DNA from 4 places in the Exiguobacterium sp. K1 genome. Region 4 is predicted to be linked to each of the others. Evidence: riboswitches for the same ligand, from Rfam matches in the RefSeq annotation. Region 4 holds a riboswitch; each other region holds the start of a gene.
The links. A riboswitch is a leader RNA that binds a small molecule or an ion and turns the genes downstream of it on or off. The one in region 4 is predicted to bind thiamine pyrophosphate.

Region 1 (6,202 bases), on a different contig from region 4:
AATAACCGATGGATAGCCCGCTTTTTTGGTAGATGGTTCCGGTGTCAGGTGAATCAAGCCGGGCCAGTAAACGCAGGAAAGTCGTTTTCCCGCTCCCGTTACGTCCGATCAAGCCGATGCGGTCATGTGACTGGATAAAGAGGGACACATCCGTTAAAATATCGTCGCCTCCGAATTGTTTGGACAGGTGTTGGATGTCGCAGATCATCATATGAATTTTCCTCTCTGACGCATCAAAAAAAGGAGAGCGCAAACAGCACTCTCCTTCACCAGTGGAAGATGCGCTTTGCTTTATTTTTCAAGTATAGAGTTCTTCAAAAAAGGACAGACTAGTCCCTTAGAACGCCATTCCATGAAAAATCGCGCGCAACAGATACAGTTGTTCCATCAACCAATGCTTACACGCAGCAAAACCCATCTTTCCACACCACCTTTTCTCATTCGATGACTCTATTTTACCATGCCACCGGGAATGAAAGGAAGAGCAGATTATTTAAATAAACCGGCGATGGAATTAAAGAAGGCACTTAAACCGTCAAACAGTTTGGCAAAAAATCCTTTTGTTTCTTCCGATGTCGCAAAGGACTGGATGTTTTGTCCGGCATCCTTCAGTCCCGTCTCAATCTGTCCCCAGTTAAGATCAGCTTTTTCCATTTGGTTAAACAGACCGGTCAAGCGCTCCATTTGGGCATCGGACAGATTGATATTGTTGTTTTGAATGACTTGGACGATGACATTCTCGATTTCGACTTTCGTCTCCGGTTTTTGCTTCGCGATTTCGGCTTTGATTTCGTTCATCAAGTCGGCGACTTTATCCGTCCCGACGGTTTTTCCGACATCTGATGTGACCGATAATTCTTGTTGGGCTAAATCTTTCCGTTCATCCGTCAGTTTGATACCGGTCTCACTTGACGTTTGATCATAGGCTTTCATGATACCGGTCAAGGCAGATGTACCGGTTACTTTATAAGGGGAAGTAATCGTAATGTCGGCATCGGTCACACCGGCCGTGACCAGCGCATTCAAATACATGTCTTTTGTGACCCACGTGATATTTTCGGTTGCGACGGACAGACCGTCGCCTTTTTCAGCCAATTCGATCTTGGCGGAGGAATACATATTGCCGCCGCGCTGGGACTGGGGAATGTTTTTCCCGAGATATTTTTCCTCATCGGCAGAAGTCGCGATGATCGGAGTGATGCCTTCCGGTGCATTGAGGCGGGACAAGACCCATGCTTTATCCTTTGCTCCGAGTGATTCTCCGAGTGTGATGATCGTTTTGTCGACGACCTGCTCGGCAGATGCGGCAGTAGGCAGTAATAACGTCGTGGCAAGTAATGCCGAAGCAGTCCATGTGATGGTTTTATTCATTGTCAAATTCCTCCGTAAGTTAAGTATCAGGTACTAATTTCAGTCTAATCGACCGGTGACGGAAGAGAATCGGTCTCAAGAACGAGCCGACATCGACCTTCCGTCATGTTCATTGTACAAAAAAACAATGGAAAGAAGGGGAGCATGTTCAGGATTGAATGAAATCATGTTACACTTGAAACAAATCGAATAGCGACCACTAGGGGAGTCAGTAGGCTGACTGAGACGACGGAGACGTGCGGACCCTTTGAACCTGATTAAGTTTGGACTTACGGAGGGAAGTGGCGTGACGGATCCTCTTTTTATGGTCTTTTCACGTCATGCCTGACATCAGGTGTGGCGTTTTTTTGATTACAAAAGGGGGAAGAAATATGAAATTCAGTGAAGAAATCCGGCAAGCAGCAAGACCGTACTGGGACAGCAGTTTTACGCATCCGTTCGTAACCGGTCTTGCAGACGGAACATTGCCGGAAGGGAAATTCCGGCATTACGTGCTGCAAGATGCCTATTACTTAAAACATTTCGCAAAAATTCAGGCACGTGCCGCTTCCAAGGCACAGGAATTCGCGACGATTGCGGAACTCGCGGAACATGCGACATCGACCTATGCTGCAGAACTGAGCCTGCACCAGTCGTTTTTTGAACCGCTTGGAATTTCGGACGAAACATTAGCCCGATTCGAGCCGGCCCCGACCGCATACGCCTATATTTCACATATGCATCATGCAAGCGAAGGGACGCTCGGGGAGACGATTGCTGCCATCTTGCCGTGTTACTGGCTCTATTATGAGATCGGACAACAATTACAGACCGCTGCACCGGCTTCACCGATTTATCAACAATGGATTGCGACGTACAGTTCGGATTGGTTCGAGCGGGTGGTCTTTGAGCAGATCGACCGTTTGAATGAGCTGGCAACGCAAGCAAGTGATCAAGAACGTACCCGGATGAAGCAGCATTTCGTCAGAAGCTGTTATTACGAATTGATGTTTTGGGAAATGGGCTGGATAGAAGAGACATTTGAAAAAAGCCTGGCACAGATTATTACAACGACATCATTGAAATAAGACGAGACAACGTAAAAACACCGGATTCGCTTGTTGGCGGATCCGGTGTTTTCTATGGAAAAGATAAATCAGCTGTGGCGTTCAATCAAATCCGCGAGGCGTTGTTTCACCAGCGACGGATTTGTTAACTCCTGATTGGATAAGGAAAGTTTTGTCATCGTTTCGTCCGTACCCGCCATTTCGCTGAACAAAGAGCCGAGGCTGTGGGCACGACGGTCGATTTGAAGAACGATGTCGATGCCGGACCGGTCCTGCAACAAGATGACTTCGATTTCATCCAGTTTATGGGCATAATGCGTGCCGCGGGCAGAATATTCGAGTTCCTGCGCAATCGGTAAGTCTTTTCGGAAGCGGCCCGGTAATTTTTCTGTATCCGCTTTTTTCAAGCGGAATCCGAGATCTTCTATTGCTTCAAGAATGACGGATTGATAGTCGTTTGCCTTGACGACGACCGCATCATGATCGGACGGGTCGACCGCTTGCGCGATATCGAGACCGGTCTCGATCCAGGATTTCGATTGACTGACGGAGAGTGGTGTATTAAAAGGAACTTGCAGCGTGAACGGAATTTCGCGTTCGACACCGGCTTCGATGGTAAAAGGTGCTTCATTTAACGCAAACCGATCCAGTGTGAATGTCGTGAACGTTTTGCTGTCCCCAACCTCCTGTTTGTACTGGGTGTTGAAGGCAAGATAAATCCGTGCGATTTCCTGATCGACGTTACCGCCTTTGATATGGACGATTCCTTGAATCGTACCGCCGGGTTCGCAGTGTTCTTGCTCGAGGCGTGTGTCGACCGTTGCGGCACCGATACCGATTTGGGAAAGGATTTTTTTAAACATGTTATGTTCCTCCTTAAATTAAGTATGACGACTGAAAAGAAAGCTGACTTGCTTGTCGAACACGGATGAATTTGCTACAGTTTCGAAAGACCAAACAAAAAAGGACGGGACGATACGTGGAACTACATCAATTAAAAGACTTGCTCACGGAAAAACTGCAGGCGACTTCACTCATACACGCGACGATTAGCGGTCCGCGTCTGAAATCAAATGATCTCCGCCGAATCAAGGTAAAACCGATTCTACTTAGAGATACGTATGCAATCCAGTTAGAGTTTCAACATGAGCGGATCATTAAGCATGAGAATTTAAGTATAGAAGAATTTATTGTAAGAATGGACCAATTCTTTGACGAATTCCGTCAATTTTTATTCCGATTCGAAACGGAAGAAATCCAATTTCAACTCTCGAAGAAAATGAAAGTCTCCCTCAAGACGACTGCCAAAGAGCTGATCCAAGCAGACTTGTCGCATAACCGGAAGAAAAGTCACTTATTAGAGGACGGTGTACCGGTGCCGTTTTTAATCCGTTTAGGCGTCATGACGGAAGAGGGACAGGTCAAACGTCAAAAATACGACAAGTTCAAACAAATCAATCGTTTTCTGGAATTCGTCGAAGACAGTATCGCCGTGTTGCCGAAAGGACGCACATTACGGATTTTAGATTTTGGATGCGGGAAATCGTATCTGACGTTTGCTCTCTATCATTACTTGAAGATCGTCAAAGGTTTTGATTTAAATGTCACCGGTCTTGATCTTAAAAAAGAAGTCATTGAGGACTGTGCGGCGATCGCTGCTGATTTAGGGTATGATGATTTGTCCTTCCGTGTCGGTGATGTCCACGATTACGACCAGGACACAGAAGTTGACTTGATGGTGACGTTACATGCCTGTGACGTCGCGACCGATGTCGCACTTGCCCGTGCCGTTGATTGGAACGCATCAGTGATTCTCAGCGTTCCGTGTTGCCAAAAGGAATTAAACCGTCAACTGGATTGTTCACCGCTTGACGTCATGCTGCAACATGGGTTGATTCAAGAAAAGTTTGCTTCACTCGCGACGGATTCGATTCGGGCCGAGTTATTGACACTTGTCGGATACGAGACGCAATTGCTTGAATTCATCGATTTAGAAAACACGCCGAAAAACATCCTGATTCGGGCTTACAAAAATCCGAAACGGCCAACAGAAGAAAAAATCGACCGGTATATCGCTTTCCGGGAGCTGTTGCATGCAAAGCCGTATTTAGAACGTGAATTGAGCGGCAGACTTGGACAGATTTCATCGAAACTCGTACAATAAAGAAGACAACGAATTAAAGGGGGAAACAAATACAATGGATTTCCAAATGTATTTTGAAGATGTCGTTCAAACGGCACGTAAAGAAGCAGCGGCAGCCGGTTTTGAAGAATTGACGACGGCTGAGAGCGTCGATGAGGCAATGAAGCGCGAAGGACTGACGCTTGTCCTCGTCAATTCCGTTTGTGGATGTGCCGGCGGTATTGCCCGCCCGGCAGCTGCCTATGTCAACCGTATGGAAGGTGTCAAACCGGATCATTTCGTAACGGTATTTGCAGGACAAGACCGGGAAGCAACCGATCGGGCCCGTGAATACTTCGAAGGATATCCACCGTCATCGCCATCATTCGCTTTGATGCAGGATGGAAACATCCTGTCGATGGTCGAACGGTTTGACATCGAATCGTTTACAGCGGAAGAAGTCGTCGAGAAGTTAGAGTCACTGATTGAAATCTACGCTTAAGTAAATCAAAAACCTGCCCCTGCTTGAGGGGCAGGTTTTTTTATGAAACACCGTCCGTTGAACGAAAGTCGCTTGTCCTGAAATAAATGTAAGCGTTATCAACATAAGTGATTACTCATCAAATATGAATAAATCCGTATTTTATGCAATTTTTACAGATTATTATGCTTTACAATGAATAAATATTCGTATATTCTAAAAGCAATAAATCAGGTCGAACTTTTTAGTATTGAATTAGAAAAAAACATAAGTCATACTATTGTTAAAGTTCTGACAATTGAGCGTTGGAAGGGGAATTTATTGATGAAGAAATTAGCAGCAACGGCAATGGCAGGCATTCTAGCAGTCACAATGGCAGCATGTGGCGCTTCGGAGGAATCGACAGGGGATACGACAAAAAAGAACGATAAAGTATTGACGATGGGAACGTCAGCGGATTACTTCCCATTCGAGTATATCGATACAGCAAAAGGTGATGACATCGTCGGATTTGATGTGGCAATCGCCAAAGAAGTCACAAAAAACCTCGGATATGATTTGAAAATTGAGGACATGGAGTTCGGCAGTCTGCTTGGAGCGCTCAGTGCGGGACGTGTTGATTTCGTCATGGCGGGAATGACGCCGACCGACGAGCGGAAGAAAAACGCCGACTTCACGGATATTTATTTCCAGTCCAAAAACCTGGTCATGACGAAAGATAAAGCGATCGCGTCAGATGACGAGCTAAAAGGCAAGAAACTGGGTGTCCAGCTCGGATCGATCCAGGAAGCGTTGGCGAAGGACCGTTACAAAGACAGTGAAGCTGTTTCATTAAATAAAATTCCGGAAATCATTCAGGAGTTGAATACGGGCCGGATCGACGCCTTGATCATTGAAGACGCAGTAGCCGTCAAATACATGGATCAGGACAAAGCATTAAAAACGTATGAAATCAAAGAAGACGGGCCAACCGGTTCTGCCGTCGCCTTCAAAAAAGGGGACAAAATGCGTGACGACTTCAACAAAGAGTTGAAGAAGATGATCGACAACGGCGACATCGATAAACTCGCGGAAGAATGGTTCCAAAAAGAAGCAAAATAAGAGTAGTGCATAGGGGTGGGGGTAACCTCATCCCTTTTGTGCGACGTTAGGAGATTGGTTATGATAGACTTTACAAAGATT
Region 2 (6,202 bases), on a different contig from region 4:
TTACTTCGATAGTCATAGTGTGTCAAACTCTTTTCCAACACGCAATGAAGAAGATCCGGTTGGGGTGTCTGGATAGGAGCGAAAAGAGAACTTATCCAAAATGACATCTCACTGAAATATAATACAAGGAAAATGAATGCTATAATCAAAAACGTTCTTATAATTTTTAAAAAGTATTACTAAATTTAAATATCATCATTCGATTACTTATATAAACTACACAGAAAAAGAGGGAATACTACATGAAAAAAACGTTCGCGTCGCTCATCGTTTCGGCACTTATTCTTTCATCGACTCCTCACTTCGTAGCAGCAGATGACTTAAGTGAACAAAAAGCTAAAAACGAACAGAAGCAACAAGAAAATGCCAAAACACAAAAAAACTTAGAATCGTCCGTTAATCAAGAAGGACAAAAAATTTCCAAGACTCAGCAAGAAGTTAACCGCTTGGACGAAGCATTAAACGAAAAAATGTTTGCAGTTGAAACAAAAGACCGTCAGATCAAAGCAACTGAAGCAGAAATCGTTGAACTTGGAAAGCAGATCGAAAAGTACAAAGCGAAATTAAAACGCCAAGAAAAACTGCTTGGTGACCGTCTTCGTGTCATGCAAGAAAATGATGGGAACTCCATTAAATGGGAAGAAGTCATTTTTGGATCAAAAGATGTCGGGGATCTGGTCAGCCGCGTTTTAGCGGGGAAATCCATCTCACAACAAGATGATAAAATGATTACCGATTATCAAAACACACAAAAAAAATTAGCAGCTGCTCAACAAGAATTAAAAGATAAAAAAGCAAAACTTGTGACGGAGAAACAAGAGTTGAAACGTCAACAAGCGGAACTTGAGCAACAGCTCAAAGAACGTAACAAACGCTTAAAAGAACTCCGGAAACAGAAAAAGAAATTTGAAACTCAGTTGATGGATGCAAAAGAAGTACAACAAATTTTGATCGCGCAAGAGCAAGCAATTGCAGCTGAAAAAGCAGCTCGCGAACGTGAAGCACGAATCGAAAAAGAGCGTCAAGCGCAAGCGGCACGTGAAGCAAAAGCACGTGCAGAAGCACAGGCAGCACAAGCAGCAGCGGCTCAAAAAGCAGCAGCTGAACAACAGGCGGCAGAAGCAGCCGCTGCTAAAGCAGCAGCCAAAGCGGAACAAAAATCGTCAACACCTGCTACGTCGACGAAACAATCTACGCCATCTGTGACTGTGCCGAAAGCAGCACCGGCACCAACACCGGAACCGGCAGCACCAACACCTGCTCCATCATCTTCTTCTATGTTTATTCACCCGACAAGTGGATCAATCACACAAGGATATGGTTCAGCAAGCGGTTCGAACGGTTATTCTTTCCACAATGGAATTGATTTCGGAGCGCCGGTCGGTACGCCGATTGTTGCAGCAGCAACAGGAACGGTTATCACTGCATCAAGTGGTGGTCCGTACGGTAATCATGTCATGATCGCACACCAATTAAATGGAAAAACATATACAACGGTTTACGCGCATATGAGTTCATTAAATGCACATGCTGGACAACGTGTCAGTCAAGGACAACAAATCGGTGCCCTTGGCAGCACAGGGAATTCAACAGGCCCGCACTTACACTTTGAAATTCATGTAGGTGGTTACAGCTACAGTGCTTCAGGACCGGCGAATTCTGTAAATCCAATGTCGATGTTATAATTACGGAAAAAGCGATTGCTATGGCAATCGCTTTTTTTTGTGTGTCTTGATCAAAATGAAAAATGTTATATTGCAAAAAAACGCTTTCACTTGAAACATAAATGAAATTTTACTGAAACTATTACGATGCTATAATCAATCTCAGACATAAATACTTTGAATTAAATACTTTTCAAATAAGAAATCATACATAAGTGAGGAAATGAGACATGTTAAAAAAATTGTTGTCAACGGTATTGTTAGTAGTGTTGCTCGTATCAACTGCGCCGACTTCTGGTCATGCTGCAACGATTAAAGAAAAGAAATCTCAAAATGCGACAGAACAGCGTCGATTGGAAAAAGCCATTAAAAAGCAAGAAGCCAAAATATCGGTGGAACAACGCGAAATCAATAAAATTGATGCAGCGATTAATGAAAATATTTTCCGGATTTCCGAAAAAAATAAGCAGATTAAACAACTAAACCTTCAGATTGAAGATCTGGAAGCGGAAATCGTCCGCTATGAAATCATGCTCACACGTCAAGAAGAGTTGCTCGGAGACCGGTTACGTGTACTTCAAGAAAACGACGGTAATTCGATCAAATGGGAAGAAGTCATTTTTGGTTCGAAAGACCTGGGGGATTTATTCAGCCGTGTCATGGCCGGTAAAAAAATCGCCGAACAAGATGATAAAATGATTTCTGCTTATTTGGAAACACAGGAAAAGCTGGCGGAAATGAAAAAGAACCTCATCACTAAAAAACAAGAGCGTGTTCAAGAAAAAAAATCATTGCTCATTCAAAAGAAACAATTAAAACAACAGATGAAAGAACGGAGCGCAACCCTGAAAAAATTACGTAAAGGGAAGACGAAGTTTACGACAAAACTGTTGAGTGCCAAAGAATTACAGGCGACTTTAGAAGCTCAAGAAAGAGCGATTGCGGCAGCAAAAGCAGCAGCGAAAGCCGCTGCGGAAAAAGCGGCGGCTGAAAAGGCAGCAGCGGAAAAAGCAGCAAAAGAGGCGGCAAAATCAATGCCTAAATCAAGTGAATCAACGGTTGTTCCAACTCCTGTCAGCAGTGGACCGACCGGATCGGCGAAGTTTGTTCGTCCGGCTTCGGGTGGTATCTCACAAGGATTCGGACCGGCCAGTGGAGCGAACGGTTATACTTTCCATAACGGTGTCGATTTCAGCGGACCTGTCGGATCGCCAATTCGTGCGGCGGCTTCCGGAACGGTCATTACGGCCGGAAGCGGCGGACCTTACGGGAATCACGTCATGATTTCCCATTTCCTTGACGGTCAAGTGTATACAACGGTGTACGGTCATATGAATTCGTTATCGGTTTCAGCAGGTCAAACGGTCACTCAAGGTCAAACGATTGGTACTCTTGGGAGTACGGGTAATTCGACTGGACCGCATCTGCACTTTGAACTGCATATCGGTGGCTATCAATATAGTGCGTCAGGACCTGCCAACACGGTTAATCCACTTGGATACTTGTAAAAACGAGCTTCGGCTCGTTTTTTTGATGTTGCTGTGATACAGTGAAAAAGAATTTAAATTACGAGCAACTAGGGGAGCTGGAGGAGTCCGGCTGAGAGGAAAACCATTCTGTTTTCGACCCTGTCACCTGAACTGGATAATACCAGCGTAGGAAAGTTGAGATCGAAGACATGATTACTTTAACCGGTGAACCTGGTTATTCATGGCGTCGTCTGCTTTTTTACAGCGGACGGCGCTTTTTGTTGTCCGTTTTCTCCTTATTTGCTCAGGGGAAAGTGAGGAATTGGAATGAAACACGTATTAACGATCGCCGGATCCGACTCCGGTGGCGGAGCGGGAATTCAGGCGGATTTAAAAACATTTTCAGCACTCGGTGTATATGGCATGAGTGTCATCACGGCGATTACGGCACAAAATACATTGGGTGTTCAAGCGGTTGAAGACGTCTCTCCCAAGCTTGTGGAAGCGCAGTTAACCTCGATTTTTTCAGATATCCGTGTCGATGCCGTCAAGATTGGAATGGTTTCTAATCAGGAAACGATTCAAGTGATTTCCCGACAACTGGAAAAGTATCCTCTGCCGATTGTTCTTGATCCGGTCATGGTCGCAAAAGGTGGCCATGCTTTGTTACAACCGAATGCGGAACAGGCATTGCTCGAACAGCTGTTACCACTTGCGACCCTTGTGACACCGAATATTCCTGAAATCGAGCGGATGATCGGCGGAACCGTCCATTCACTTGCTGATATGAAGCAAGCAGCGGTCAAGCTGATTGAACGACAAACAGGAGCTGTGTTGCTCAAGGGCGGGCATTTGGAAGGGCAAGACGCCACTGATCTTTTATACACGGACGAACGGTATGTTGTCTTTGAACAAGAACGGATTGAGTCCCGTCATACGCACGGGACAGGCTGTACGTTGTCCGCTGCTATCGCTGCCAACCTGGCTCTTGGTCATTCACTGGAAGACAGCGTCCGTTATGCGAAACGTTATGTGACCGAAGCGATTCGTCACGGTTTTGCTCTTGGACACGGAATTGGACCGACACATCATTTTCATGAACTTTGGAGGGATACACATGCTACGACGCATCCATGATAAAAAACCATTAATTCATCATTTAACGAATACCGTCACGATCAATGATTGTGCTAATATGACACTTGCGCTTGGAGGATCTCCTGTCATGGCAGAGGACCTGCTCGAAGTCGAAGAGATGGTTGGTCTTTCAGACGCCGTCGTGATTAATACAGGAACCATCAATCCGGACATGCGCAAAGCACAGCTGCTAGCAGGGAAAACGGCTAACCGGCTGGGGAAACCGGTCATTTTGGATCCGGTGGGTGCGGGAGCCACGACATTAAGAACGGATTTTATGAAACAACTGATGGAGGAAATCACCTTTACGGTCATCAAAGGAAATGCTTCGGAAATTAAAACGTTGCTTGGACAGGTTGCTCGAACGAAAGGGGTCGATGTGGCGGAAGGAGAATCACTCGATCTTCAAAGTGTTCACGCCTTCGCTTCCCAGACGAAACAAGTCATCGTCGTCACCGGACCCGTTGATTTTGTGACAGATGGAGTCCGTCAACATCATTTGGACGTCGGAACAAAACGACTCGGCCAAGTGACGGGAACAGGATGTATGACCGCTTCCTTGATTGCGACTTTTTTGGGAGCAGGATACGATCATTTCGACGCAGCTGTATTTGGGACGTACGCCATGGGAAAAGCAGGGGAAACGGCCGGAAATCGTCCTGGTATCGGCAGTTTTCGGACCGGATTGTTTGACGCGGTCAGTCTGATGACAGAGGAAAGTTTGCCGGAGGTGCAGATGAATGGACAGTGAATACTTGATTTATGCAGTGACGGATAGACGTCTGCACCCGCATCTTCCCTTGGAGGATGCTGTCGAAGCAACGATTAAGGGCGGTGCAACGATTGTTCAATTACGGGAAAAAGAGATGTCGGGTAAGAATTTTCTCGAATCAGCCGTTGTACTGAAGGATCTGACTGCCCGTTATAATATTCCGTTGATTATCAATGACCGGATCGATATCGCTTTATTAGTCGAAGCGGGCCTGCATATCGGTCAAGATGATATTCCTTTAACGGAAGCACGTCGATTGTTACCGACGGCGACGATCGGTGTTTCCGTTTCAACGGTCGAACAGGCTGTGGCAGCAGAGCAGGACGGTGCAGATTATTTAGGAGTCGGGTCACTTTTTCCGACGGCGACGAAACAAGATGCGACATTCATGTCACGTGTGACATTAGAGCAAATCAGGAAAGCCGTTCGCATCCCGTTAGTAGGCATCGGTGGAATTAGCGAAACAAATGTATCGTTACTTGATTCTCTCGTAGATGGATATGCCGTGGTGTCCGCTTTGTTTGCCAATCCGGAAATTGAACGAACGACGAAAAAGTTTAAACAGACCGTCGAACAAGTGCGTCAGAGCGTTTCAGACAGGGTATAATCCTTCTAGAGGTGATGGTCGTGAAATGGCAGTCTGTTCGATTTCGAGGACGATGGATTCGATATAAAATCGAACCGCAAATCATTCGAGTCGAAAATCGCGGGAAATATCATTTAGGGGCAGCTCTATTTCCTTTCCCGAATCGTTATTCCTATCAACTGGCGGTCTTATTAAAGAATAAATACCAGCAACAGTATAAACGTTCCTTACTCATTCAAACGAGTTCCATCGCAACGGAAATCTGGGGACACACACATCTGGACATTTTTTACCGGATGCTGCTGCCGCTTCCGTTACCCCGTTTTTTACGGAAACGTTACCAGGAGCGTTTGAAAAGTACAGGTGTGATTGATATCGGTGTACGTGCCGTCGATTCCAATCGTATCGTATGGGATATCGGAAATTTTTTGGGCGGTTGGTTCTTTTATGCCGTCTCAAGACGAAACCGTGACAAATGAACAGGTCTGCTTTCCGTTTTGGATGAATGGGAAGCAGACCTGTTTTGTTTTTCGATGTTCAGTTACCGGATTTAAAGGAGTCAGTCGTTGGAGTC
Region 3 (6,202 bases), 330 kb from region 4:
GAGGCGGAAACGAAGCTTGAAAAAATGGGGTTCATTGTGGAATCGACTGAACGCTCAAGTGATACGGTCGAAGAAGGGGCCGTCATCAGTCAGTCTCCTCGCGAACAAGCGACCGTCAAAAAAGGATCGACGGTGGATTTGATTGTCTCGACTGGGAGTGATCCGGTCGAAGTACCGGATGTTTCGGATGAAACAGAGAAAAAAGCAATCGCCATCTTGAAGGACAGCGGGTTTGAAAAAGTCGACGTTGAACGGGAAGAATCCGAAGACATCAAACGCGGGAACGTCATCCGACAGTCGATTTCAGCAGGAACGGAAGTCATTGCGAAGGAACAGATGATCACCATCACGGTCTCAAATGGATCGCCGGCGTTTATCCTGAAAGACTTGACGGACTTATCGAGTACAGAAGCGAAAGCCTACCTCGATGAGATGGGACTCGACGGCACTTTTGAGCAAGAGTTTTCGAGCGACGTCGCTCTTGATCAAGTCATTCGTCAATATCCGCAAGCCGGTGCGCAAGTCGAGCCGAATGATTCCGTCACGGTCTTTATTTCACGGGGAGAGGAAGAAAAAACCGTCACAGCGACGTTCCCTGAAAAAGTCGTATACGATGGCGTCAGTGAAGAAGACGAGCCCGCTCCACGTCAACTCGTCCGGATTGAGACGGAAGATGCCAAAGGGAAACGGACGGTCATCGAAGAATCGATCGATCAGGACGAAACGTTTGATGTTCCGTTAACGATTGATCCGGGAGAAGAAGGTAAGATCACCATCTATAAAGATGACGAAGTTTACCGGGCGAAGACGATTACGTACAATCAGGCAAAATCACAAGAATAATGAGCAGGAAGTTGATCCTGACAAAGGAGGGCATAGGATGGCAGAAAATCGAATTGAAGACAATCGGGAAGGAACGATCATTCGGCTTCAGGGTGGATTTTATGATGTCATGACACCTCAAGGCGAGATTCGTTCACGGGCACGCGGTAATTTCAGAAAACGGGGCATCAGCCCGGTCGTTGGGGATGAAGTTGTTCTACACATTGAAAGTGAGACCGGATATATCCTGGAAGTAAAGGACCGTCAAAACTTCCTCGTTCGCCCGCCGGTTGCCAACATTGATCAAGCGTTGTTGGTCGTTTCAGCAGCAGAACCTGATTTTTCTGCCCATCTTCTCGATCGGTTTTTGGTACTGATCGAAGCAAAAGAGATTCAACCGATCATTATCTTGACGAAGATGGACTTGCTGCAAGGAGAAGCCGAACAGCATGTATCCGAAGCGATTGCTGCCTACCGGACAATCGGCTACCAGGTCATCGAAACGTCAAGTGAGACCTTGACCGGAGTCGAATCCGTCCGTCCGTTGCTGAAAGATAAAACGAGTGTCCTGGCCGGACAGTCCGGTGTAGGAAAAAGTTCGTTGCTGAATGCTTTAGAACCTTCATTGGCACTGGAAACAAGTCATATCTCGAAGGCACTTGGACGCGGACGCCATACGACCCGCCACGTGACCCTGATGCCGCTCGGTGATGGATTAATTGCGGATACTCCGGGATTTTCGAATCTCGATTTTCCGCATGAAATGGAACTGGAAGAGTTACGTTGGTGTTTTCCTGAATTCGTTGCTTTACAGGATGATTGCAAATACCGCGGCTGCCTGCATCTGAATGAGCCCGGTTGTGCCGTTAAGCAGGCTGTCGAGGCACATGAAATCATGAGTTCGCGGTATACGAATTATGGTATGTTTGTAGAGGAAATCAAGAATCGGACACGGAGGTATTAACATGATTAAAATCGCCCCATCAATCTTATCAGCGGATTTTGCAAATTTAGAGCGGGATGTCAAAGCAGTAGAAGCGGCAGGGGCCGACTACATTCATTTTGATGTCATGGACGGTCAATTTGTTCCGAATATCTCATTCGGACTTCCTGTCTTAAGCAGTTTACGTCAAAAAACAGACATGATTTTGGATGTGCATTTAATGATTGACCGTCCGGAAAACTTTGTCGAAGCATTCGTTGAAGCAGGGGCTGATATCGTGACATTCCACGTCGAGGCAACGAATCACGTCCACCGTGTCCTGCAACAGATCAAAGCAGCCGGTGCGAAAGCGGGCGTCGTGCTCAATCCGCATACACCACTTTCGACGATTGAACACGTGCTGGAAGAAGTCGATATGGTGTTGTTGATGACGGTCAATCCAGGTTTCGGTGGTCAAGCCTTTATTCCGGGTGTCATGAAGAAATTAAGTCAACTGGCTGCGCTGAAAGCGGAACATGATCTATCGTTTGAGATTGAAATCGATGGCGGAGTCAATGCAGAGACGGCCAAATTATGTATCGAAAACGGTGCAAATGTTTTGGTCGCAGGTTCGGCGATTTATAATGCGCCGGATTATTCAGAAGCAATCACTAGTATTCGGAATGCCGCTCACGTATAATAAGAGCAGAATCAAAATTGAATGAAGACCGCAAGGGGTGTCGCGTCAAGCGGCTGAGAGAAGTGATTGGACTTTAACCCTTCGAACCTGTTCCGTTCAGACGGACGTAGGGATGTGGCGCACGCAGGCAGTACGGCGTTCGTCGTACTGTCTTTTTGCCGTCCTGCGATTTTATTTTTAGGAGGAAAAAAGGATGAAACGGCTACAAATGTTAATGGAAATTGCAATCTTTGCAAGTCTTGGTGTGGTGTTCGATTTATTGATCCCGTTTAAAATGCCTCAAGGAGGTTCCATCAGTTTGGCGATGTTACCGATTTTCGTCATGGCGTTTCGTCACGGCGTTGTCGGTGGGGTCGTGACGGGAGCACTCGTTGGAACAATCCAACTGATGTTCGCTCCACAAATTCTGACGGTCGTTCAGCCGTTACTCGATTATACGATTGCGTTCGGAGTCGTCGGACTGAGCGGACTGTTTGCCCGTCAAGTTAAAAAAGCAGCAGCAGCCGGGAAGAACGGCCGTTTGATGGCGATTGTATTAGGTGCGACATTGTTAGGTGCGGGCTTACGTTATGTCTGTCACGTCATCAGCGGAATCGTCTTCTTTGCTGAATATGCGGAAGGTCCGGTCGTTCCGTATTCCTTGATCTATAACGCGACGTATATGGTTCCGTCCTATCTGTTATGCGGTATTGTCGCAGGGCTCCTGTTTACGACGGCACCACGGCTTCTTCGTTATTCGGCACGAGGTGTCTGATGCGGGTCGTGATTGTAGCAGCCGGTCCGGCGGAAGACATTCCATCCTTACAACCGTTTATGGAGGAGAAGCCGGTTGTCATTGCTGTCGACGGCGGGGTCACCGTATTGGCGCAACAAGGTCTCGCTTTTGACTTGGCCATCGGTGACTTTGATTCGCTCGGATACAAACCGGAAGGGGCAATCATTCATCCGGCTGAAAAGGATGAGACCGATTTGGAACTGGCATTACGTTACGTCAGTCAACATTATGAAGCAACGGAAGTGCTGGTATTCGGTGCGACCGGCGGACGACTGGATATGACGCTTCAAAATGTCTATCTGTTAAAACAATTCCCGCTCGTCCGTTTGATGACGAAGCGGGAAGAGATCCGTTTCCTGCAACAGGGACAATATGACATCAAAGCAGACCAGTATCATTATCTGTCCTTCATTCCGCTCGTCCCGACGCGTTTGACGCTCCAAAGGGTCAAGTATCCGTTGACACAACACGATGTCCCGGTCGGCGGATCGTTGACCGTCAGCAATGAATGGACGAATCAGGGACCGGCAAAAGTGACGGTGCACACAGGTGAAGTTATCGCATTACGGAGTTTGTCGGACCATTGAAAAAGCGTGTTCGTTAGGATTGCCTAACGAACACGCTTTTTTAGGATTCTGTAGGTGGAGGCAGTTCAAGATTCTAACGTGGAACTGGCTGCCTGACGCTCGGTTTGAGCTGCAATATGTTTTCCTTTGACGAACAGATGGTAACAACCCCATGTCAAGAGGAAGAACGGAACACCGATATACAGCGCAATCCGTTGATCCGCCTGAAACGCCAAGCTGATCAATACGAGCATGTTCAGAGAAAACGAGATGATCGGCAAGACCGGGAAGAACGGTGTCTTGAATTTTAATTCACTGACAGCATGCCCGTTTTTGATGAATTGACGACGGAACGCAATCTGCGAAGCGGAAATTGAAATCCATCCGACTTGTGCACCGAGTCCTGCTAGTGACAACAACCAGATGAAGACGGTATCTTCCGCGAAAAAGGCGGTCAGAAGCGATAACATCGCAAACAGCATCGTAAAACATAACGCCCGCATCGGTACACCACGCGAGTTGACGATCGCAAGTTTTTTCGAAATCATGCCTTCTTGAGACATCGACCATAACATCCGGGTAGCAGCGTATAATCCCGAGTTCCCGACCGACAGTAAGGCAGTCAGAACGACGATGTTCATCAAATCGGCCGCGTACGGAATCCCGATCGCATCAAAGACCATGATGAACGGACTGCTGATACCGCCGGCTGTTTCATAAGGAATCAAGGCGCCGACGATTGTAATCGAAAGAACAAAAAAGATGAACGTCCGCCAAACCGTATTGCGGATCGCTTTCGGAATCGATTTTTCGGGATCGTTCGACTCTCCGGCCGCAACCCCGATCAGTTCCGTCCCCTGGAATGCGAAGTTGACGGCGATCATCGTCGTCAAGACTCCGAGCGCACCGTTCGGGAACAATCCGTTTGAAGTAAAGTTGGCGAATAAACTTTCCGGGCGTGCTGCCGTCATATCAATCCAGCCAAACCAAGCCGCTCCCCCGAGCGCGATGAAAAATAGAATGGCCAGGACTTTCAGGCTCGAGAACCAGAATTCAGCCTCCCCAAAGGCTTTGGCAGATACGGCGTTAAGTCCGAATAAAATGACGGTGAAGATGGCACACCAGATGACGATAGGGGTGTTCGGAAACCACCGATCCATCAGACTTCCGGCTGCCGTGATTTCAAGTGCCACCGTCACGGCCCATCCGAGCCAGTAAATCCAGCCGACGGCAAATCCGATACCCGGTCCGATGAACCGTGTCGTATACGTTTGAAACGATCCGGAAACCGGCATATGGACTGCCATCTCTCCTAAACATAACATTGTCAGATACATGATGGTCCCACCCACGATGTAACTGAGAACCGCCCCGAGCGGTCCTGCTTGCGAAATCGTTAATCCGGAACCGAGGAACAGTCCCGTACCGATAATCCCTCCGAGTGAAATCATGAAGAGATGCCGGCTTGTCATTTCTCTTTTTAACTGCATGTCTGACCCTTCCCCCTTGAAAAAAATAACTGCTCACTTATTGTAAGCGTTTTCAATTATTCAGACAATTAGTTTATAAGAAAAATAAAAAAAGAACAAAAAAAGAACCGGAAGGGAAGATTCCCATCCGGTTACTGCGCCTTATACGCGTTCGACTTTACCTGATTTGAGCGCTCGAGCTGAAACCCAAACCTTTTTAGGTTTACCGTCAACGAGAATACGTACTTTTTGTACGTTGATTCCCCAAGTGCGTTTCGTTTTGTTCAATGCGTGTGAACGGTTGTTTCCCGACTTCGGCGATTTCCCAGTAACGTAGCATTTACGTGCCATGTGTTCCGCCTCCTTTTATGTTGTTTTGCGTTCGTCCTAATAGACACTTTGCTATCTTAGCATGCTGTTAAGACGGTTGCAACATAAAAAAAGTAGCTGACAAGAAAAAAACTTGACAGACAACCTCAAAATTTAAAATAATGAATGAGGATGATGGTAAAAGTTCATTTGACCGCTACTATTTTTCACATATTCATTGTATAGTCAGTACGGCGACTTTTCAATAGTAGGTCCTTATAGTAGAATTATGGGAAGAACACAATTAACAAAGGGGGCTACTCAGGTGGCGATCGAGATGAAAACGACCTATGGAAAAATTGATGTAGACAACGATGTCGTTGCGCAACTTGCAGGCGGAGCGGCGATGGAATGTTTTGGTGTCGTTGGTATGGCGTCCCAGTCACAAATCAAAGACGGGTTGGCTGAACTGCTGAAACGCGAAAACTTTGCACGCGGTGTCATCGTACGTCAGGTATCGGAACAAGTTCACATCGATATGCATATCATTGTTAGTTACGGTACGAAAATCTCAGAAGTCGCAAACAACGTCCAGAGCCGTGTGAAGTATTCACTCAGCCAGGCACTTGGTTTAGAAGT
Region 4 (6,202 bases):
CGGATGATACTCGTCGTAAACAACGGCAGGCTGATTGCAAAAAATGTCTGCCACGGCCAAATCGACCGTTGTTGCCGGATTCGGCGTGCCTGACGGATGGTCCGGATCGCCTGACGGAAAATCGGAATGAAGCGAAGTCCGGCTAAAAATCCGTAAGCCAGACGGACCGGCAGCCGGCATTGATGAATCAGACTCATGACGAACCGGGTCGGGTCGGTCGTTGCGACGAACGTTATACTCAACAGGACAAAAGCAAACATCCGCGTTGCGACGAGCCAAGCGTGAGCAAGACTCTCTTCCGTGATCCGGAACCAGCCGAATGTCCACAATTCCGTCTCTCCTTTACCGAATGCCGCCATCATCCAAAATGTCAGCAGAAATAACAGACTGTAAGGGATGAGCCGTAGCAACAGTATCGACAGCCGCCAACCGGAACAGGCTACACCGACGGCTGCAAATAGAAGCAAGGCGAATGTCACCGACAGACGTGACGTCGAAATCAGCACCAGCATGACATACACCAGTGTTCCAAGCTTAACGGCCGGATTAACGCGCGCGAGCAGTGAATCGTTTTCCTGCATGGTGATGCACCTCCTCGCGTTGCTGATAGCGTACCGATAGCGGACGGAGCAACTGGTTATGTTCAAGCAACGATTCGTTCCGGAACAATTCATCCGGTGCCCCGTCAAACTGAATGTGCTTCTCGCCAATGACGACAACACGGTCAGCGTAACGGTGGACCAGCTCCATATCGTGCGTCACCATGATCAGCGTAGTTCCCGCTTCCCGGGCTTGGTGTAACACATCGAGAATCTGAGCCGTCGTCTCAGCATCTTGTCCGAAGGTCGGTTCATCGAGTAACAGGACAGCTTTTCGTTCCAGCAACATCGTCGCGACACTTAGGCGTCTTTTTTGCCCGAGACTGAGTGCAAGCGGGGACTGAGCGGCGACATCCGCCAAACGGTAGTGTTGCAGAGCGTCAGCTACTTGACTTCGTGCCGGTGACGGAGAGCTGATGGCCAGTTCATCGGCGACCGTCTGTTTCAGAAATTGAAACTCCGGTTGCTGAAACACGAAACCGACCTGCCGGTAAAACGTCCGGTCCCGCCATTTTTTCAAAGGTGTCTGAAACAGCTTGATCGTCCCGCTTTGCGCCGGCAACAGTTTTGCCATCGTTTCAAGCAGGGTGCTTTTACCGGCACCGTTGCGCCCGACGAGCATGATCCATTCTCCGGCGGACGCGGTCAGCGAAATCTGGTCGAGAATCACCCGTTTGCCATGCGCGATCGTCACATCGGTCAAATCAAGCGTCGTTTCGTTTGCAACCGGACGTCTTGCGACCGGCGGGTTATTCAGGAACCGTGCTGTTGCGATCGTCAGTGGAATCGTCTCGAGTGTATAGGGATAGAGCAGTGGGCACATGATACCGTGTCGGGTCAGGTCCTCCCGTTTCTCCTCGAAGACATCAAGCGGGGAACCGTCAAGCCTCATCTGTCCTTCCCGAAAGACCAACACGCGGTCAGCAAACGTCACACACTCTTCCAGTTGATGTTCGATCAAAATGAGTGTTACTTCCGGGTCGTGGTGCAATTCTTCAATCAACTCCATCATGACTTGGCGACCGTACGGATCGAGTTGTGCCGTCGGTTCATCGAGTAACAGGATGTCCGGTTCGAGTGCCAGTACACAGGCTAAAGCGAGCCGTTGTTTCATCCCGCCGGACAGCTCGGCAATCGGTGCCGTCAAGGCGAGATCGAGTCCGACCCGTTTCAAAACCGTTCTGATCCGTCCCTCCATTTCGTCGCGGGGGATGCTCCGGTTTTCAAGACTGAAGGCGATTTCCGCTCCGACCGTCTGCATACAAAACTGATCGTCCGGCTGTTGAAACAGCATGCCGACGGTTCCGTCCGCGCGCCATTCGCCGCTGACTTCCGCCTCAATGGTTTCCGGTATCAGTCCGGCGAGGACATGCAAGAAGGTCGTTTTTCCGCTACCGCTCGGACCAATCAATAAGGTCGTCTCTCCTTGCCGGAGCGACACGGTCAGGTCGTTTAAGACAGCGCAATCTTGATCCGGATAGCGGACGGTCAGATTTCGGCACCACATCAGGCAGCCCGCCGTTTCTTCTGTCGTCCGACGACATAGCCGTTCAGCGTTCCCGTCTTGACGAGTGCGTCGACGATGATTTTCGCGAGTAACCCGCCGAGCAGGGCACCGCTGACCAACTGTAGGGAAAACGTCAGCAGAAGAGTGGTCGTCGTATAGTAGGCGAATCCATTGACGATCAGACTGTAAATCATGCTGCCGACTGCGGCAAATACGCCAGACAACATCAAGGTAAAGGTATTGAATGTCCGGTACCCGAATAACAGAAAAGCAACCTCAGCGCCAATGCCTTGCGCAAGGCCAATCAATAGAGCTGATAAACCGAAGTGACTGCCGGTAAACAGTTCGACCGCTGCTGCGACGACTTCGGCAATCAAAGCCGCACCCGGTTTTTGTACGATGTAGGCGACGAGGGGACTGGCAATAACCCAGATGCCGAACATCCAGTTTGATCCGACCGGTCCGAAGATGGCAGAGATTGGCAACCATAACGTTGACCAGCCTAAGTAGAGAACGCCGCATGCGACTGCGAGCATCATCATGACGATAATTTCTTTCATTTTCCAACTGTTCATAATCAGTTCTCCTTTAAATGTACATCCACGAAGAAAGCACAAAAAGACCGCCCTCTAGAAAAGAGAGCGGTCGCGTCAACTGTCCGGGGACAGAAAAAGGGCACGAATGGGTCCGCTCCACTTTCCTACGCTAGTATGAACTAGATCAGGTTCAAAGGGTCCGAAGTGAATCGTCTCAGCCAAATGGCTCCCCTAGTGGATGTGTATTGTGGTGTACAGCTTTCACTGTACGTCTGACGCTCCGACTTGTCAATCCCCATTAAAAAACCCCTCCGCGAGGGGAGGGGAGAAAAGATTATTCTTTGTCTTCTTTGTTTTCTTCAGCTTGCTCTTCAGATGTTTCTTCTGAATCATCTGTTGATGAATCTGCATCCGCTGCTTGTGCTTCAGCTTCTGCTTCTTCGATTTCTTCAAGTTCAGCTTCGAGTGTTGATTCAACGACTGCTGCGACTTGAATATCACCTTCTGTGACGACACGGAAATCTTTTTCTTCCGGAAGGTCCGCTACTGTGATGGAATCACCGATTGCAAGATCCGTTACATCCACTTCGATGCGTTCCGGTAATTTATCTGGTGTTGCGGCAACTGTTACTTTAAAGAGTGTTTGTGAAAGGAATCCGCCAAGTTTTGCACCGGCTGCTTCGCCGACGAGGACGATATCCGTTTCCACTTCTGTTTCTTCATCCATTTTAACCGCGATGAATTCAACGTGTTTAATCGTTGGTGTAAAGATATCCATATCAAGCTTGTTGATCAATGTGTTGACTTTCTTGCCGCCGATTTGAAGAGCGACCAAGACGTTTTCACCGTGATCACGGATAACTTTGACCAATGCTTTTTCATCGAATGAAATCGGTGTGCTTTCCACTTTGTAGCCATACACGACACCAAGAGCTTTTCCTTCATGACGTAATTGCTTTCTAAGTGAGCGTGGGCGTACTTCGCGTTCTTCTACTTTTAATGTTACTGACATGTTCATTTCCCCCTTGAATTTGGTATAGCCCTCAAAAGGTAATGCATGTAGGAGTGGGACAGCAGGGTCCCATATAGAAAATCGTGCGCTAAATGCTAGTTTCATTGGATTTCATCAGAAATGAAAAACGAAGTGAGTAAGTAGCATTTCTCTCCCAGGTCATTACGCTGATATTGAGAAACAATAATTGAAAAGCGACCGTGTTGTACGGTGCTAATGTAGATATACCCCTGTCTTTCAAAACTTAAAACCTTTTTTTCTGAATTTGATTGTCGAAAGACCTTCAAACCTGTTGATAGACAACGGATTGAAGGTCCTTCATTTTTTTAAGATTTCCTTTGATTTGTGTGATTAATCACCTGCTGAATCGACAAAGGAGGGTGAATCGAGCAGACGGACGAGTTCGCGAATCGTTAAAACATCCGGCTTCTGATCCGATAAGACGGCATCAATCATCATTGCTTTGCGATCTTGTAATTCCGCCATCTTTTCCTCGATCGTCCCGGTCATCAACAGCTTGATCACTTCGACCGGCGACTGTTGTCCCAATCGATGAGCCCGGTCAGCCGCTTGCTGCTCGACGGCCGGATTCCACCAGCTGTCGTATAAAATGACGGTATCTGCCGTCGCCAGATTCAGACCGGTCCCGCCGGCCTTCAAGGAAATCAGGAAGAGATCGACTTCACCGGCATTAAACCGGTCACACAGCGCGACCCGGTCCTCAATCGGTGTCTCACCCGTCAGTAGAAAGTGGTCACGTTGTTGTGCTGCCAGTCGTTCCCGAATCCGGGCCAGCATCTTCGTATATTGGGAAAAAATCAGGATCCGATGTCCGGAGGCTAATTTTTCGTCGATTAACGACAGCAACCGTTCAAGTTTCGTCGATTCACCCGTATAGCCGTCGACAAACAAGGCCGGATCACAGCAAATCTGCCGCAGACGCGTCAAACCGGCGAGCAGCTTGATCCGGTCCTCGCGTTTCGTTTCATCGAGGTGCTGCAACGTTTCGAGTTGCAGTTTCGCAAGGTACGAGGCATAGAGTTTCTTTTGCGTCGGACCAAGGTCTGTATAGTGATGGACGATCTGCTTCTTCGGCAAATCCTGTAACACCTCATCTTTGGTCCGCCGCATCAGAAACGGACGGACGAATCGTTTGATCTCGTCATGCGACCACGTTTGAAACGTCTGTAAGTCCGGCAGCAAAGAAGGGAAGATGACTCGGAAAATCGACCAGAGATCATCAGTCCGGTTTTCAAGCGGCGTTCCGGTCAAGGCAAACCGACGTTTCGCCCGAATCCGGCGCAAGCGGACAGCGGTTTGTGACGCCGGATTCTTCAGATGTTGTGCCTCATCAAAAATTACGACGTCGTATTCGACGGTTTGGTGTGCCTCCATGTCGGTCCGTAACGACGGATAGGAAATCAGAAAAATCCCGTCTGCCGGTACTGTCTCGATTTGGTCCAACCGATGCTTTCGCGCTCCGGTCAACAGATGAACCGTTCTCGTCGGTGCAAATTTCTTCAGCTCCGCCTGCCAGTTATGGAGCAGGGAAGCGGGGGCGACAATCAGCATCCGCCCTGCCGGAAGTGTCTCGAGATAACCGATTGCCTGGATCGTCTTCCCGAGTCCCATCTCATCGGCTAAAATTCCGTGTCCGTCATGTCCGGCGAGATTGGCCATGAACTGGATGCCTGCCCGTTGGTACGGATACAACGACTGGTCGAGTATGTCCGGGAAGTTCAGATAGACACCGGTTCCGTTTTTCAGCTCCAACCACCGTTCCGTCAGCTGTTTATGAACATGTAAGAACGAGGCACCGACCAAATGCTTGAGGTTCGGCAGGGCCGGCATCCGGAGCACCGCGTCGAGTTGATCCTGTTCCGCGGCTTCGAGTTGCCGAAACAGACGTTGCAATTGTTGAAAGGCTCGTGTCTCAAAGGAAACGAACTGACCATTCGTTAAGCGGTGGTACGTTTTCCGGGTCACAAGTGACGCGAGGACCCGCTTCAGTTCCATTTCCGGAATCCCGTCCATGGAAAAGCGGAAGGTTAACCAATCCAGGCGGTCCGTCGTGTCGACATCAATCCGCGGATGAAACGGTCCGTTCGGTAAGGATTGGCGGATACTTTCCGTCACTTGGACGACGAGTTCGCCGTAAACGACGCGGGGATCGAGCAAACCTTTCAGAAATTGATATTCCGCCGCTTCTTCCTCTAACCGGTAGCGACCGTTCCGCTCCAGGAAACCACTCTCCGTCACGTAGCGGAGGACGGCCCCTTCGAGCGATCCATCGCGCCCGAGCCAATCTGTCTCTTGCAACGGATTAATCCGAACCCCTTGATAGCTAAACGTCACAAGCAGTTCAAGTCCACCAGCTTCCCGGTCCAGCGCCAGCTCGACCGTCGGAGGACCGCTGACGAGCCGGTGTTTGAGCGGGGGACTGAGCCAGACATCGGCAAGATTCCGTAAGTGGTCACGCCTTTGTAAAAGTCGGTCAAAATACATTGGGCTGATGATAAAACGTTGTTGCGCCGTGATGCTTTCCATC

Region 1: it holds a riboswitch for thiamine pyrophosphate, as region 4 does, so the genes downstream of both, tenA (thiaminase II) here and N7U64_RS03675 (ECF transporter S component) in region 4, are expected to answer to the same signal.
Region 2: it holds a riboswitch for thiamine pyrophosphate, as region 4 does, so the genes downstream of both, thiD (bifunctional hydroxymethylpyrimidine kinase/phosphomethylpyrimidine kinase) here and N7U64_RS03675 (ECF transporter S component) in region 4, are expected to answer to the same signal.
Region 3: it holds a riboswitch for thiamine pyrophosphate, as region 4 does, so the genes downstream of both, thiT (energy-coupled thiamine transporter ThiT) here and N7U64_RS03675 (ECF transporter S component) in region 4, are expected to answer to the same signal.

Annotation. Positions count from the first base shown of each region.
Region 1 covers NZ_JAOTIT010000003.1:280,121-286,322, forward strand. Annotated here, with positions in the region: gene abc-f (ribosomal protection-like ABC-F family protein) at 1-211, opposite strand, end outside; gene N7U64_RS09045 (DUF1002 domain-containing protein) at 490-1,371, opposite strand; TPP riboswitch at 1,563-1,668, shown strand; gene tenA (thiaminase II) at 1,743-2,438, shown strand; gene N7U64_RS09055 (sporulation protein) at 2,507-3,280, opposite strand; gene N7U64_RS09060 (SAM-dependent methyltransferase) at 3,397-4,581, shown strand; gene N7U64_RS09065 (BrxA/BrxB family bacilliredoxin) at 4,616-5,041, shown strand; gene N7U64_RS09070 (transporter substrate-binding domain-containing protein) at 5,345-6,121, shown strand; gene N7U64_RS09075 (amino acid ABC transporter permease) at 6,182-6,202, shown strand, end outside.
Region 2 covers NZ_JAOTIT010000005.1:99,927-106,128, forward strand. Annotated here, with positions in the region: gene N7U64_RS11545 (murein hydrolase activator EnvC family protein) at 243-1,685, shown strand; gene N7U64_RS11550 (murein hydrolase activator EnvC family protein) at 1,895-3,172, shown strand; TPP riboswitch at 3,233-3,343, shown strand; gene thiD (bifunctional hydroxymethylpyrimidine kinase/phosphomethylpyrimidine kinase) at 3,461-4,270, shown strand; gene thiM (hydroxyethylthiazole kinase) at 4,251-5,021, shown strand; gene thiE (thiamine phosphate synthase) at 5,011-5,649, shown strand; gene N7U64_RS11570 (hypothetical protein) at 5,664-6,107, shown strand.
Region 3 covers NZ_JAOTIT010000001.1:405,359-411,560, forward strand. Annotated here, with positions in the region: gene pknB (Stk1 family PASTA domain-containing Ser/Thr kinase) at 1-843, shown strand, start outside; gene rsgA (ribosome small subunit-dependent GTPase A) at 881-1,786, shown strand; gene rpe (ribulose-phosphate 3-epimerase) at 1,788-2,444, shown strand; TPP riboswitch at 2,468-2,574, shown strand; gene thiT (energy-coupled thiamine transporter ThiT) at 2,638-3,198, shown strand; gene N7U64_RS02000 (thiamine diphosphokinase) at 3,198-3,806, shown strand; gene N7U64_RS02005 (amino acid permease) at 3,872-5,275, opposite strand; gene rpmB (50S ribosomal protein L28) at 5,417-5,605, opposite strand; gene N7U64_RS02015 (Asp23/Gls24 family envelope stress response protein) at 5,889-6,202, shown strand, end outside.
Region 4 covers NZ_JAOTIT010000001.1:732,960-739,161, reverse strand. Annotated here, with positions in the region: gene N7U64_RS03685 (energy-coupling factor transporter transmembrane component T) at 1-581, opposite strand, end outside; gene N7U64_RS03680 (energy-coupling factor transporter ATPase) at 547-2,106, opposite strand; gene N7U64_RS03675 (ECF transporter S component) at 2,106-2,681, opposite strand; TPP riboswitch at 2,787-2,885, opposite strand; gene N7U64_RS03670 (50S ribosomal protein L25/general stress protein Ctc) at 2,977-3,654, opposite strand; gene N7U64_RS03665 (DEAD/DEAH box helicase) at 4,006-6,202, opposite strand, start outside.